One region of the Microbacterium betulae genome, then DNA from elsewhere that is predicted to be linked to it. Evidence: riboswitches for the same ligand, from Rfam matches in the RefSeq annotation. Region 1 holds a riboswitch; the other holds the start of a gene.

Region 1 (7,111 bases):
CGGCTCCCACCCCCTCCGCGAGCCGGGGCGAAGCGAGGACGTCCCCGCCGAAGGGCGCGAGAAGGCCCGCCAGCGTTCGCGCGAGCGTGGACTTGCCCGCTCCGTTGGCGCCCGTGATGCCGAGCACCTCGCCCGGCCGCGCCTCGAGGTCCATGGGGCCCGCGACGGCGACGCCGCGCGCACGTGCGACGCGGAGGTCGCGCGCGCTCAACAGCACCTCGCCCGGAGCCGCGGCGGGCGGCCCCGGGCGCCGCGGCGGGATGCCCGGCACCCACACTCCCCCCGCGGCGAGCGCGGCGCCACGGTCGACCAGCACGTCCGACGGGCTCCCGTCGGCGATCACGCCCTCTCCCCCGCCGGACGGGGTGCCGAGGACGACGACGCGGTCGACGAGCGGGAGCCACACGTCCACGCGGTGCTCGACGACGACCAGCGTCGCGCCGGTGCGGTCGACCACGCGGCCCACGGCGTCGCGCACCTCGGCGACCCCGTCGGGGTCGAGATTCGCCGTCGGCTCGTCGAGCAGGAGCAGGCCCGGCCGCATCGCGAGGGCGCCCGCGAGCGCGAGCCGCTGCTTCTGACCGCCCGACAGCGCCGAGGTGGAACGGTCGAGCGGGACGTCGAGCCCGACGAGATCGAGCGCCTCGCGAACCCGCGCCCAGGTCTCCTCGCGCGCGACGCCGAGGTTCTCGCAGCCGAAGGCGACGTCGTCGCCGACCCGGGCGAGCACCGCCTGCGCATCGGGATCCTGCTGGACGAGGCCGGCGCGCCCGCGGGCGGATGCCGGATCGGCGCCGTCCACGAGCAGCCGGCCGGCCTGCTCCCCCTCGTCGGCCCCGCCGAGCACGCCCGCGAGCGCGTGGAGGACCGTCGACTTGCCCGCCCCGCTCGCTCCGAGGAGGAGCACGCGCTCCCCCGGCTCGATGCGCAGCGAGATGCGGCGCGCAGCCCACGCCTTCCGCGTGCCGTATCGCCAACCCCACCCCTCCGCGACGACGGCGGAAGGACGCGTATCGACGCGCGACACGTCAGACGCGGCGGGCGACGTCGCGTCCCGCGGCGAAACGGCCGAGCGCCCCCGTCGCCGCCAGCGCGCGGACGACGGCCCATCCGCCCAGTCCGGCGACGACCGCGCCGGAGACCGTCGTGGAGACGATGTAGATCGCCTTGAACGCGCCGTCGGCGGCGGCGTACCAGACGAGGCTGTCGTTGACGCCGGCGGCGAGTCCGGCGGCGGCCCCCGAGAGCGCGGCGACGGCCGGCCCGAACGCCCGGTAGAGGAAGATCGCGAGGACGATCTCGGCCCCCAGCCCCTGCACGAGGCCGGACACGATCGTGAGAGGACCCCACCGGTTGCCGACCAGGGCGGAGATCACGGCGGCGAGCAGCTCGGTGTAGATCGCGGCGCCCGGCTTGCGCACGACGAGCCCGCCGATGACCCCGGCGATGAGCCACGGCCCCGCCAGCAGCCCGCCGAGGCCGGGGAGCAGCGGACCGAGCAGCGAGCTCGGCAGCTCGTAGCCGATGTTCCAGACGAGGAAGATCACGGCGCAGGCGACGCCGATCACGCTCGCCACGACGATGTCGACGACGCGCCACGTGTAGCGGCGGGCTTCTGCGGTCCTGTTTCCGGACGCGGATGCAGACATCCTGTTCTCCTTCCTGCGCCGGCATGACCCGGATCAGGTTCGACGGTCGACGCGCTGCTCGCGTCCTCTCAGCCCGCTCGGCGGACTCCCGTGTGATGTGACGCCGATTGTAGTCGTCCCGGGGCGCGGATGCCGAGGCCTCGGAGCCGGGACGGGGTAGCGTAGGCCCGTGGCAATCGACGACTCCCCGGCGCCCGGGACCCCCGACGCGACGTCCGGGGCCGGTGACGCCGCGGCCCCCGAGCGCGGCGACATCTTCGCGCGCGCGGACGCCGCGGCGGAGCGCCGGCTGAGGGCGGATGCCCGCAGGTCGGCCGAGGGAGGGTCGCGCAAGAGCCCCCGGACGGGCGCCCGGCGCGGCGGCGCCGAGGGTCCCGGCGCCCCGGCCGCATCCGCCTCGAGGGGCGAGCCCGCCGCGGCGGCGCCCCTGACGGCGCTCGGATGGGTCGACCCCGCCGCCGTCGGCACGTCGAGTGCGGCGGGCGCGCTGTCGACGAGCCGCCTCGTCCCCGTCGAGCCTCCCCTTCTTCCCGAGCGCACGCGCGGCCGCGGATGGGTCGGCCCCGTCATCGCCGTCGGGGCCCTCGCCTTCGGCTACGTCGTGGCCACGGCGTTCTGGCCGCTCTCGAACGTCCAGCCGAGCATCTCGGACCTCACGGTCGAGACCCCGATCGGCGAGGAGTTCCCCGTCACCTGGCCCGCGGACGGCACCGCGGCCCTCGCGGCCGTGGACGGCCCCGGCGGGACGATCGCCTCGAACGACGACGCCCTGCCGATGGCGAGCATCACGAAGGTCATCACGGCGCTCATGATCATCGAGCGCGAGGGCCTCCGGCTCGACGAGGACGGGGGGTCGTACGCGTTCACCTACGCCGACAGCCAGGAGTACTGGGCATACCTCGTCGCCGACGAGTCGGCGCTCGACGTGCCCGTGGACGGGACGCTCACCCTCCGCCAGATGCTGGAGGGCGTCATGCTCGGCTCGGCGAACAACTACGTCGACCGCCTCGTCGCGGAGCTCTGGGGCTCGCAGGACGCCTGGCTGGTCGACGCCCAGGCATGGCTCGAGGCCAACGGTCTCGCCGACATCACGGTGACCGACCCGAGCGGGATCGGGCCGACCAACGTCGCGACGGCCCGCGCGCTCATCGCGCTCGCCGACCGCGCCCTGCAGGACCCCGTGCTCGCGGAGATCATGGCGGAGAAGTCCGTCACCCTCCCCGGCGCGGGCCTCGTCGAGAACTCGAACCCGCTCATCGACGACGCGGGCGTCGTCGGGCTCAAGACCGGCTCGCTCTGGTCGACGGGCGTGCAGTACTGGAACCTGCTCGCCGCGAAGGACGTCACCGTGGGCCAGACGACCGTGCGGCTGTACTCCGCCGTCGTCGGCCAGCCCGACGAGGAGGGCCGCGAGACCGTCAGCCGCGAGCTGCTCGCCTCGCTCGAGGAGGGCATCCAGCCCGCGACGGCCGTCGCGGCCGACACCGCCGTCGCCCACATCAGGACCGAGTGGGGCGCGCAGAGCACGATCGTCACCGCGTCCGACGCCGAGGTCCTCTCGTGGCAGGGCGTCGCGCCCGCGACGACGCCGGAGTACGACGTCGAGCTCGGCGCGGGCTCCGGCGACGAGGTGGGGACGCTCACCGTCGCCGGCGGGCTGAACGAGACGAAGGTCGCTCTCGCCCTGACCGACGACGTGCCGCCGCCCTCGTTCTGGTGGCGCCTGACGCACCCGCTGGATCTGCTCGGCCTCGGCTGAGGCGGATCGGCCGCGTCTTGCGTGCCTCGGCGGCCACCGCATTCTTCGGAGGATGACGCGTTCCCCGGAGCGAGACGGCCACGAACGTCCGGGGAACGGCGCGCTCCTCCGGGGTTCGGAGGCCGACCCCGGCCGAAGGCTCCGCCCGCCCCGCGGCTCAGGCCCCGGCGAGCCCCGGGACGACGTAGCGCCGCTCGTTGCCGAAGCGGTGCGCCGTGATCGAGACGGCCTGCTCGTGCAGGAACGGCAGCGTCTCCACCCGGCCCGCGGAGGTCACGGGTCCGTCGTAGACGGCGACGTGCGGAGCGCCGTCCGTGGCGGCGACGACCTCCGCGACGGAGCCGCCGACGAGACGGATGCGCCCGCCCGTCCGGGCGAGGGACGCGGCTCGGGACGCCCAGGCCGTCGCGTCCTCCACGACGGTGTCGGCCCCGGCGCCGCGCAGCCATCCCGCGACGCCGTCCGGCAGCGAGGCGGCCGAGCTCACCACGAGCGGCGCCCCGACGCGCAGGCCCGCGGCCGCGACCCGGACGAGCTCCACGACCGGCCGGCCGTCGAAGCGGATGGTCACGGGAACCGGCGCGTAGCGCAGCACGTTCTGCTCGAGCCGGAGGCCCTGGACATCGCGCGCGACGCCGAACTCGGCCGCGAAGGCCGCGACGTCCGTGCCGAGCGCGGACGCGAGCCACGCCGATCCGTCCTTCCCGTCCGCTCCGCCGAGCGCCTCCACGGCTCCCCGGGAGAGCGCATCCGCCGCGGCACCGGCGCGCACCGGCGCATCCGTCCACGTGCCGAGCCCGAAGAGGTAGCTCGGGCCGCCCGCCTTCGTCCCCGCTCCCACGGCCGACCTCTTCCATCCGCCGAAGGGCTGGCGCTGGACGATCGCACCCGTCGTCCCGCGGTTGACGTAGGCGTTGCCGACGTCGATGCGCTCGAGCCAGCGTGCGATCTCGTCCTCGTCGAGCGCGTGCAGCCCCGACGTGAGGCCGTAGTCGACGGCGCGCACGATGTCGATCGCCTCGTCGAGCGTCTCGGCCGTCATGATGCCCAGGACGGGGCCGAAGTACTCCGTGAGGTGGAAGGCGCTCCCCGGCTTCACGCCCTCGCGGATCCCGGGGCTCCACAGCGCGCCGGCCTCGTCGAGACGCCTCGGCTCGACCACCCAGCGCTGCCCGGGCTCCAGCTCGGTGAGCGCGCGCTTCAGCTTGCCCTCGGCGGGGCCGATGAGCGGTCCGATGCGCGAGGACGCCTGCCAGGGCATCCCCACCTCGTGGCCTCCCACGGCGTCGACGAGCTGCCGCCGGAACCGCTCGCTCCTCGCCACCGATCCGACGAGAACGACGAGCGACGCGGCGGAGCACTTCTGCCCCGCGTGGCCGAAGGCGGAGGAGGCGACGTCCTTCGCGGCGAGGTCGAGGTCGGCCGACGGCGTCACGATGACGGCGTTCTTGCCGCTCGTCTCGGCGAGCAGCGGCAGATCGGGGCGGAAGGAGCGGAACAGCTCCGCCGTCTCGTAGGCGCCCGTGAGGATGACGCGCTCGACGCCCTCGTGCGACACGAGTCGCCGCCCGAGGTCCTTCTCCTCGACGTTCACGAGGCGCAGCACGTCGCGCGGCACGCCCGCCTCCCACAGCGCCTCGGCGATCACGGCGCCGCAGCGCGCGGCCTGCGGCGCGGGCTTGAGGATCACGGGGGAGCCGGCGGCGAGCGCGGCGAGCGTCGAGCCGGCCGGGATGGCGACCGGGAAGTTCCACGGCGGCGTCACGACCGTGAGCCGGACGGGCGCGAACTCCGCGCCGTCGACCTCGTCGAGCAGCGCGGCGCCGGACGCGTAGTAGTGCGCGAAGTCGATCGCCTCGGAGACCTCGGGATCGCCCTGCTCGACGACCTTGCCGCACTCCGACCCCATGACCTCGAGGAGCTCCGCGCGGCGGGCCTCGAGCGCGTCGCCGACACGGTGCAGGATCTCGGCGCGCCCCGTGGCGCCGAGCCCGCGCCATCCCTCGCCCGCGGCGACGGCGCCGTCGATGGCGGCGTCGACCTCGTCGGCCGAGCGCAGGGTGTGCGCGTCGCGCGTCGCCTCGCCCCGTCGCGATCCGGCCATCCGATCGCGGATGCCGGCGGCCCACTCGCGGTTGCCCGCGATGCTCGGATCGCTGTCGGGGGCGTTGCGGAAGCCGTCGCGCGGCCCCTCGGGCTGCGGGGCGCGACGGTCCTGCACGCGGTTCGGCCGGGGGGCCTCGGCCGGCATGAGGTCGATGGACGCGCGGAAGCGCTCCTCCTCGCGGGCGAACAGCGCGGGGTCGGCGTCGAGATCGAACACGGCCGACATGAAGTTCTCCGGGCTCGCCCCCTCCTCCAGCCGGCGGATGAGGTACGCGATCGCGACGTCGAACTCGTCGGGGTGCACCACCGGCGTGTAGAGCAGCAGCGAGCCCACGTCCCGCCGGACGACGGCGGCCTGCGCCGTGGCCATCCCGAGCAGCATCTCGAACTCGACGCCCGCGCCGTCCGCGATGCCGCGACGCGTCGCCAGGAGCCGGGCGAGCGCGATGTCGAAGAGGTTGTGGCCCGCGACGCCCAGGCGCACGTTGCGCACCCGCGCGGGGTGCAGCGCGTAGTCGAGGACCGCCTTGTACGAGGCGTCGGAGTGCTGCTTGCTCTGCCACGTGGCGAGCGGCCATCCGTGCGTCTCGGCGTCGACCTGCTCCATGGGGAGGTTCGCGCCCTTGACCACGCGCGCCTTGATGGGCGCGCCCCCGCGCGCGACGCGATCGGCGGCCCACTCCTGCAGACGGATCATCGCGCCGAGCGCATCGGGCAGGTACGCCTGCAGCACGATGCCCGCCTCGACGTCGTGGAGGTCGGGGCGCTCGAGGAGCGTCGTGAAGACGGCGAGCGTGAGATCGAGGTCCTTGTACTCCTCCATGTCGAGGTTGATGAAGGTGCCCGAGCGCTTCGCGAGCGCGTAGAGCGGCGCGAGCGCGTCGACGGCGTGCGCCACGGCATCGTCGAACGCCCACGGGCTGTGCGGCGCGACCGTGGACGACACCTTGATCGAGACGTAGTCGACGTCCGGCCGCTCGAGCAGGCGCCGTGTCCCGGCGAGCCGCTTCTCCGCCTCGCTCCGTCCGAGGATCGCCTCTCCCAAGAGGTTGACGTTGAGGCGGATCCCCTCGCCGCGGATCCGCGAGAGCGTCCGGCCGAGCCTCTCATCGCGCGCATCGACGATGAGGTGCCGGACCATCCGCCGCAGCACCGTGCGGCTTGCGGGGACGACGATCCGCGGCAGCACGGGCGCGAGAGCCCCTCCGAGACGGATCAGGCCGCGAAGGGGCGCGGGAAGGAAACCGGGGATGAGCGGGACGAGCCCGGCGAGGTTGCGCGCGGCGACGCGCTCGTCCTCGGGGCGCACGACGCCGTCGACGAATCCCACGGTGAAAGCGAGCCCGTTCGGGTCGCGAAGGACGCCCGCGAGGTTTCTCGCGGACGAGTCGACCTTCTCGTCCCGTGCGGCGGCGAGCCAGTTGCGTACCTGGGCGATCGCCTCCTCTGCGAGCGCGGTGTCGATGCCGGGTGCGTGGTCCTGGGAGGAGGGCGATGGCGCAAAGGTCATGGCACGGTCTTTCTCGAGGGGGATGCTCCCAGTGTGGGTGGCCCCTTCCTCGCGGAAAAGCGCATGTTTTCGACGTCGACTCTTCGA
Region 2 (7,111 bases), 430 kb from region 1:
CGTCACGGAGGTCGCCGATCGCGCCGCGGCGGAGGCGCTCGTCGAGGCCGGCGACGTCGACGCCGCGCTCGTCGAGGACCCGGCGTCGCCGACGGGGCTCACGGTCATCGCCCTCGACGAGACGCCGTCGTCCCTCGTCTCGGCGCTCTCCGTCTCGCCGACGGTCGAGCTGCTCGATCCGGAGGCCGCGGACGACGGCGCGCTGCGCTACGCCATCGGTCTCGTCTTCGGACTCGTGTTCTTCATGGCCGCGATGAGCTTCGGCACGCCCATCACGCAGAGCGTCGTCGAGGAGAAGCAGACGCGCGTCGTGGAGATCCTCATCTCGGCCATCCCGGCGCGCGTGCTGCTCGCCGGGAAGGTCGTCGGCAACACGATCCTCGCCGTCGGGCAGATCCTCCTGCTCATCGCCACCGCCGTCATCGGGCTCGTCGTGACCGGTCAGACGGAGTTCCTGCAGATGCTCGGCGCCCCCGTGGTCTGGTTCGCCGTGTTCTTCCTGTTCGGCTTCATCCTGCTCGCCGCGATGTTCGCCGCCGCCGGGGCGCTCGTCTCCCGGCAGGAGGACACGGGCCCGACGTTGACGCCGCTCATCTATCTCACGATGATCCCGTACTTCCTCGTCATCTTCTTGAGCGACAACCCGCTCGTCATGACGATCCTGTCGTACGTGCCGTTCTCGGCCGCGGTGGGCATGCCCGTCCGCCTCTTCTTCACCGAGGCGCAGTGGTGGGAGCCGCTCCTGTCGCTCGGCGTGCTGCTCGCCTCGTGCGTCGTCGTCATCCTGCTCGGCGCGAAGATCTACGAGAACTCGCTGCTGAAGATGGGCGCACGCGTGAAGCTCAAGGACGCGCTCAAGCGCTGAGCCCCCGCCGGAACGGGGTGGCACGTCGTCCCCAGGGGGGCGGCGTGCCACCCCGTCCGCGCGCCATGCGACGCCGGATGTCCGCGGCCCTCCCGCCCGCCCATGCACGGGAATAGAATCCCCGCGTCGGGGCTTGATCCCGACAGGGCAACGGCGCCCGATCCATCCGCACGAACCAAGGAGCACACATGGGCGCCCCCACCCTCGACCGCACCGCCACGACCGACCACCCCGTCCTCGACGTCCTCGCCGGACGCTGGAGCCCTCGCGCCTACGACGCCGCCGCGCCCGTCGACGAGGCGAAGCTCCACAGCGCCCTCGAGGCCGCCCGCTGGGCGCCGTCGGCCTACAACGGCCAGCCCTGGCGCTTCGTCGTCGCACGCCGCGGCACGCCGGAGCACGCCGCCGTCGTCGAGAGCCTCGCCGAGTTCAACCGGCAGTGGGCGGGGGCCGCCGGCGTCCTCATCGTGGCCGTCGCCGAGACCGCCTCCGAGGACGGCCGAGCGAACACGCACGCGCTCTACGACCTCGGGCAGGCGGTCGCGCACCTCTCGGTGCAGGCGCACCACGACGGCCTCCTCGTCCACCAGATGAGCGGCTTCGACCCCGCCGTCGTCCGCGAGCGCTTCGGCCTGCCCGAACGCCTCGCGCCGACCACCGTCATCGCCCTCGGCGAGCTCGGCGACGTCGACGCGCTGCCCGACGTGCTCCGCGAGCGCGAGACGGCGCCCCGCGTGCGCCGTCCCCTCCCGGAGACGCTCCTCGTCGACGCCTGAGTCCGTCCGGCACCGAGCACGGTGCCGGAGATCCGTCACGCTCGCGCCCGGATCCGGCCCGGACGGCGCTCTGCGCGCGCGATCTCCCTGCGTCGTGCATCAGGACCCCGCTCGCCCTGCGGCGAGCATGCGGCGGAGCCGGTCCTCCAGCTCGGGCACGCGAGGATCGCGCACGAAGCCGTCGCCGCGGGGGATGGCGCGCGTCACGGCGACGTCCCCGACGATGCGCCCGGGGGAGGACGCGAGCACGAGCACGCGGTCGGACATCCGGATGGCCTCGCGGATGTCGTGGGTGATGAGCAGCATGCTCCACCGGCTCTCCGCCCACATGCCGAGGAGCCACTGCTGCAGCTCGTCGCGCGTGATCGCGTCGAGGGAGCCGAAGGGCTCGTCGAGCAGCAGGACCGGCTTCCCCTGGACGATCGTGCGCAGGAACGACACGCGCTGACGCATCCCGCCGGAGAGCTGCCGCGGGTACAGCATCTCCGTGCCCGCGAGGCCGAACGGCGCGAAGAGCCGGCCGGCCCGCTCACGCGCCTCACGGCGGGGGAGACCCGCGACCTCCAGGCCGATCGTCGTGTTGTCGAGCATGCGGCGCCACGGCAGGAGCACGTCGCGCTGCGGCATGAACGCGAACGGCCGGTCGTCGCCGACCGCGGCGCCGGCGTAGCGGACGGCGCCCGCATCCGCCGCGAGCGCGCCGGTGAGCAGGGCGAGCAGGGTCGACTTGCCGCTCCCGCTCGGGCCGACGATCGACACGACCTCCCCCGGTTCCACGTGCAGCGAGACGCGGTCGAGGACGCGCCGATCGCCGAACGCCTTGCAGAGCCCGTCCACCTCGAGGGGCTGGGCGCTCATCGCTCGGCTCCGCGCTCGATGCGCAGCCAGGGCAGGGCGACGCGCTCCGTGACGGTCACCACCGCGTACAGCAGCAGCGTCACGAGCGAGCTCACCACCACGGCGGCGAGGACGAGATCGGTGCGGAAGACGTTCTTCGCCGACTGCATGTAGACGCCGAGCCCCGCCACGGCGCCCGCGTACTCGGCGAAGATCGCCCCGACGACCGCATACGTGATCGAGATGCGCAGCGCCGAGAAGAACGACGGCATCGCCGCGGGCAGTCGGATCATCCGGAAGACGGTCGTCCGGCCCGCCCCCATCGATCGCAGCAGGTGCTCCGCGTCGGGGTCGGCGGAGCCGAATCCGCGCAGCAGCCCGACGACCATGGGGAAGAACGTGACGAAGGCGACGAGCAGCACCTTGGGCAGCAGTCCGAACCCGAACCACAGCACGACGAGCGGCGCGAGGGCGATCATCGGCAGCGTCTGGCTCACGACGAGCAGGGGCAGGACGGCCCGGCGGAGGGGACGGGAGAAGTCGAGCAGCGTCGCCACGACGAGGGCGACGGAGACGGAGAGCGTGAAGCCCGTCACCGTCGCGATCAGGGTCGGGGCGGCGTTGCGCAGCAGCGCGTCCGACTCGGCGGCGCCGGCGGTCGCGATGCGCGTGGGAGAGGGGAGGACGTCGGCCGGCATGACGCCGGCCGACGCGACCGCCTGCCACAGGAAGAGGAGGGCGAGGAACGCCGCGGCAGGAGGCAGCACGCCACGGGCGACGTGCCGTGCTCCCCCCGCGAGCCCGCCGCCCGCATGTGAGACGCCCGTCCCCGCTCCGTCAGACGTCATCCGGGTCCGGGAATCCGCCCTCGGCCGATCCGTGCTCGGCACGTCCTTCATCCGGCCAGATCCTCGGCGTAGTACGCCGTCCAGTCCGGCGCCTCGGCGACCGTCTCGCCCTCGGCGTCGACGAGGAGGCCGTTCTCGACGAGGAACGCGCCGAACTCCTCCCATGCCACGGGATCGACCTCGCCCACCTCCCGGCCCTGCGCGGTGAGGTAGCCGTCCGTCGCCATGAGCTCGGCGCTGCGGCGCACGAGCTCCTCCGCGGCTCCGAGCGTGTCGGGGTTCGCCTCGATGAGGATGTCCGCCGCCTCGCCGGGATTCTCGGCGGCATAGGCGTATCCGCGCTGCAGCGCCCGGACGAACCCCGCGGCCTCGTCCGGATGCTCCTCGACGTACGCGTCGCTCGAGATGACGCCCGTCGACTGCTGCTCGGGAAGGCCGTAGTCCTGGTAGCGGAAGGCCGTGTAGGGATGGCCGTCGAGGTCCGCCTGGACGTCCTCCCACGTCGACACGGAGAGCGTGAAGTCGATGCGCCCCTGGCTGAGCGCCTCGTAGGCGCCCGTGTCGAGGACGACCTCCTCGAAGTCGCCCTCCCCGCCGTCGCCGACGATGACGGTCTCGGCGATCGCGCCGTACAGCGGCGAGCCGAACCCGCCGAAGACACCGCCGTCGAGGTCGGCGGGGCGCGCGATGTCGGAGCGGTCGCCGAGGGCGACGAGACGACCGGTGTCGCTCTGCGTCACGGCGAGCACCGACACGATGTCGAGACCCGCGGTGCGCCCCAGCTGCACGCTCGCCTGCCCGCCGATGCCGAAGTCGGCCTCGCCGGCGGAGACGAGGCCGGGGGAGGAGGCCGACCCGTAGGGGAGGATCTCGATCCGGAGCCCCTCGTCCTGGAAGTAGCCGAGGGCGTCGGCGACGTACACGCCGATGTGGTTGGTGTTCGGCGCCCAGTCGAGGGCGAACGACACCGGCGTGAGCCCTTCGCCTCCCTCGCCCGACGGGGCGGCCTGTCCCGCGCATCCCGCGACGAGGACGCCCGCGGCGAGGACGGCGGCTGCCGCGAGCGGGCGCGGACGAGCGGATGGTTGCAGACGCATATGCGTGCCCTTCGGTCGCTGACGGGGCACGGGGATGAAGAGATGCCTCCCTGCGCTGGCATGACCCAGATCAGGTTCGACGGTCGAAGGTTGGATGACCTTCCTCTCAGCCCGGCCTACCGGACTCCCGTGTGCTCGCCATCGTAACCTGTGCGGCGGCTATGGTGGTCGGCGTGACCCCCGAGCAGACCGGCATCGCCGTCCCCCCGATCACCCCGCAGGAGTACGGCGTGGGCGCCCGCTTCACGCTGTCGGTGTACGACTCCGACTACGTCTCGATCATCCTGGGCGCGCTCGGGGAGGCGGATGCGGACGGCCTCGTCGTGGAGACGAACGACATCTCCACGTTCGTCGGGGGCACGGAGCAGCGGGTCGCGGGGTTCCTGCGGGACGTGATCGCCGCCGCCGCAGCGCGCGGCGCGCACCTCTCCGCGAGCATCCTCCTCTCGCGCGGCTGCCCGGGGGAGCTGCAGTGCGAGCTGCCTCCCGGGGCGACCGCCCTCGCCGCATCGCCGATCGCCCTCGCCGCCACGGGGGTCCGCGCCCGTGCGCACTGGTCGCTGTATCCGCTCCTCGACGCCGGTCAGGCCGGCGGCGACCACATGGCGGCGATCGCCGCGGCCGTCGATCACGCGAGGGAGACCGGGCTGTATGCGGGGTCCGACCACTACGCCACGCGCCTCGACGGCGACCTCGCCGACGTGCTGGAGACCGCCGCGAACGCCTGGATCCTCGTCGGCCGCACCGTGCAGCACGTGACGACGCACCTCACGGTGTCGATCAACAGCCCCTCCGTCGTCGCCGGCTGAGGCCGCCCGCGCGTCATCCCCGCGGTCGAGATGGCGAGGACGGCAACGGCTGCCGCATCAGCGCTCGACGAGCACGCCGTCGGCGTCGGCCCAGACGTGCGCGCCGGGCGTGAAGACGACGCCGGCGATCTCGACGGGCACGTCGATCTCGCCCGTCCCCTCCTTGGCGCTCTTGCGCGGGTTCGATCCGAGCGCCTTCACGCCGAGCGGGAGCGCGCCGATCGCGAGGCGGTCGCGGACGGCGCCGTGCACGATGACGCCGGACCACCCGTTCTCGACCGCCGACGCCGCGATGACGTCGCCCACGAGGGCGGACTCCAGCGACCCGCCGCCGTCGACGACGAGCACCGCACCGTCCCCGGGCGTCGCGAGGACGCGCCTGACGAGCGCGTTGTCGCGGAAGCATCGCACGGTCCGGACGGGGCCGTCGAACGCGGCCCTTCCGCCGATGTCCTGAAGCGGCAGGGAAAGGGAGTCGAGGGCGTCCCCGCGCTCGTCGGAGAGGTCGGCCGTCGCGATGGTCATGTCCCCGACGATAGCGACCGGCTCCCCGCCCCGGCTCATATGACGAATTCGACCCGCTTCGCGCGGCGAAGCGGGTCGAGTTCGTCATTCGAACGAGCCGGGATGGCCGGTGTGCGCGCGGGCGTCAGTCGTCGACGATCTCGGCCTCGATGACGTCGTCGTCCGGCTCGGGCGCCGCGGTCTGGCCCAGGCTCGCGAGCGCGAGGTGGTCGCCGGCCGCGTCGACGTCGACCCTCACGGTGTCGCCGTCGCGCACCCCGCCGGAGAGGATCGCCATCGCGAGGCGGTCCTGGATCTCCTGCTGGATGAGACGCCGGAGCGGACGCGCGCCGTACACCGGGTCGTAGCCGCGCTCGGCGAGCCAGGCCCTGGCGTCGGGCGTGACGGCGAGGGTCAGACGCCGTTCGGAGAGCCGCCTCTGCAGCGCGTCGACCTGGAGCTCGACGATCTGCGCGAGGTCGTCCTGGCTGAGCGTCTGGAAGACGACGATGTCGTCGAGCCGGTTCACGAACTCGGGCTTGAACGACTGCCGCACGAGCTGCAGCACCTGGTCGCGCTTGACGTCGGCGGAGATCGTCGGGTCGACGAGGATGGGCGAGCCGATGTTGGAGGTGAGGATGAGGATGACGTTCTTGAAGTCGACCGTCCGGCCCTGTCCATCCGTCAGCCGGCCGTCGTCCATCACCTGGAGCAGCACGTCGAACACCTCGGGGTGCGCCTTCTCGACCTCGTCGAGCAGCACGACGCCGTAGGGGCGCCGGCGCACGGCCTCGGTGAGCTGGCCGCCCTGCTCGTACCCGACGTATCCCGGAGGGGCGCCGACGAGGCGCGAGACGGAGTGCTTCTCGCCGTACTCCGACATGTCGATGCGCACCATGGCGTGCTCGTCGTCGAAGAGGAACTCCGCGAGCGCCTTGGCGAGCTCGGTCTTCCCCACGCCCGTCGGCCCGAGGAAGAGGAACGAGCCGGTCGGACGGTTCGGGTCGTTGATGCCCGCGCGCGAGCGGCGGACCGCGTCGGACACGGCCTTCACGGCGTCCTTCTGCCCGATCAGGCGCCTGCCGAGCTCCGCCTCGAGGTGCAGGAGCTTCTCCGTCTCGCCCTGGAGCAGGCGCCCGAGGGGGATGCCCGTCCAGGCGGCGATGACGGAGGCGATGTCGTCCTCCGTGACCTGCTCGTTGACCATCCGCGGCTCCTCGCTCACGACGTCGGCCTGCTGCTCGGCCTCGGCCAGCTGCGCCTCGAGCTGCTTGATGGTCTCGTACTGCAGCTTCGACGCCTTCGCGTAGTCGGCCTCGCGCAGGGCGCGATCGCGCTCGGTGACGGCCTCGTCGAGGCGCTTCTTGAGGTCGCC

The links. A riboswitch is a leader RNA that binds a small molecule or an ion and turns the genes downstream of it on or off. The one in region 1 is predicted to bind thiamine pyrophosphate.
Region 2: another riboswitch for thiamine pyrophosphate. It lies ahead of N8K70_RS16815 (ABC transporter substrate-binding protein); the one in region 1 lies ahead of N8K70_RS01710 (ECF transporter S component).

What each region holds. Positions count from the first base shown of each region.
Region 1 is NZ_CP118157.1:367,482-374,592, reverse strand. Features, by position in the region: gene N8K70_RS01715 (ABC transporter ATP-binding protein) at 1-1,027, opposite strand, end outside; gene N8K70_RS01710 (ECF transporter S component) at 1,029-1,649, opposite strand; TPP riboswitch at 1,643-1,750, opposite strand; gene N8K70_RS01705 (D-alanyl-D-alanine carboxypeptidase family protein) at 1,819-3,408, shown strand; gene N8K70_RS01700 (bifunctional proline dehydrogenase/L-glutamate gamma-semialdehyde dehydrogenase) at 3,566-7,024, opposite strand.
Region 2 is NZ_CP118157.1:3,571,931-3,579,041, forward strand. Features, by position in the region: gene N8K70_RS16795 (ABC transporter permease) at 1-865, shown strand, start outside; gene N8K70_RS16800 (nitroreductase family protein) at 1,054-1,641, shown strand; gene N8K70_RS16805 (ABC transporter ATP-binding protein) at 1,741-2,499, opposite strand; gene N8K70_RS16810 (ABC transporter permease) at 2,496-3,326, opposite strand; gene N8K70_RS16815 (ABC transporter substrate-binding protein) at 3,374-4,423, opposite strand; TPP riboswitch at 4,454-4,564, opposite strand; gene N8K70_RS16820 (YkoF family thiamine/hydroxymethylpyrimidine-binding protein) at 4,597-5,232, shown strand; gene rraA (ribonuclease E activity regulator RraA) at 5,290-5,757, opposite strand; gene N8K70_RS16830 (ATP-dependent Clp protease ATP-binding subunit) at 5,882-7,111, opposite strand, start outside.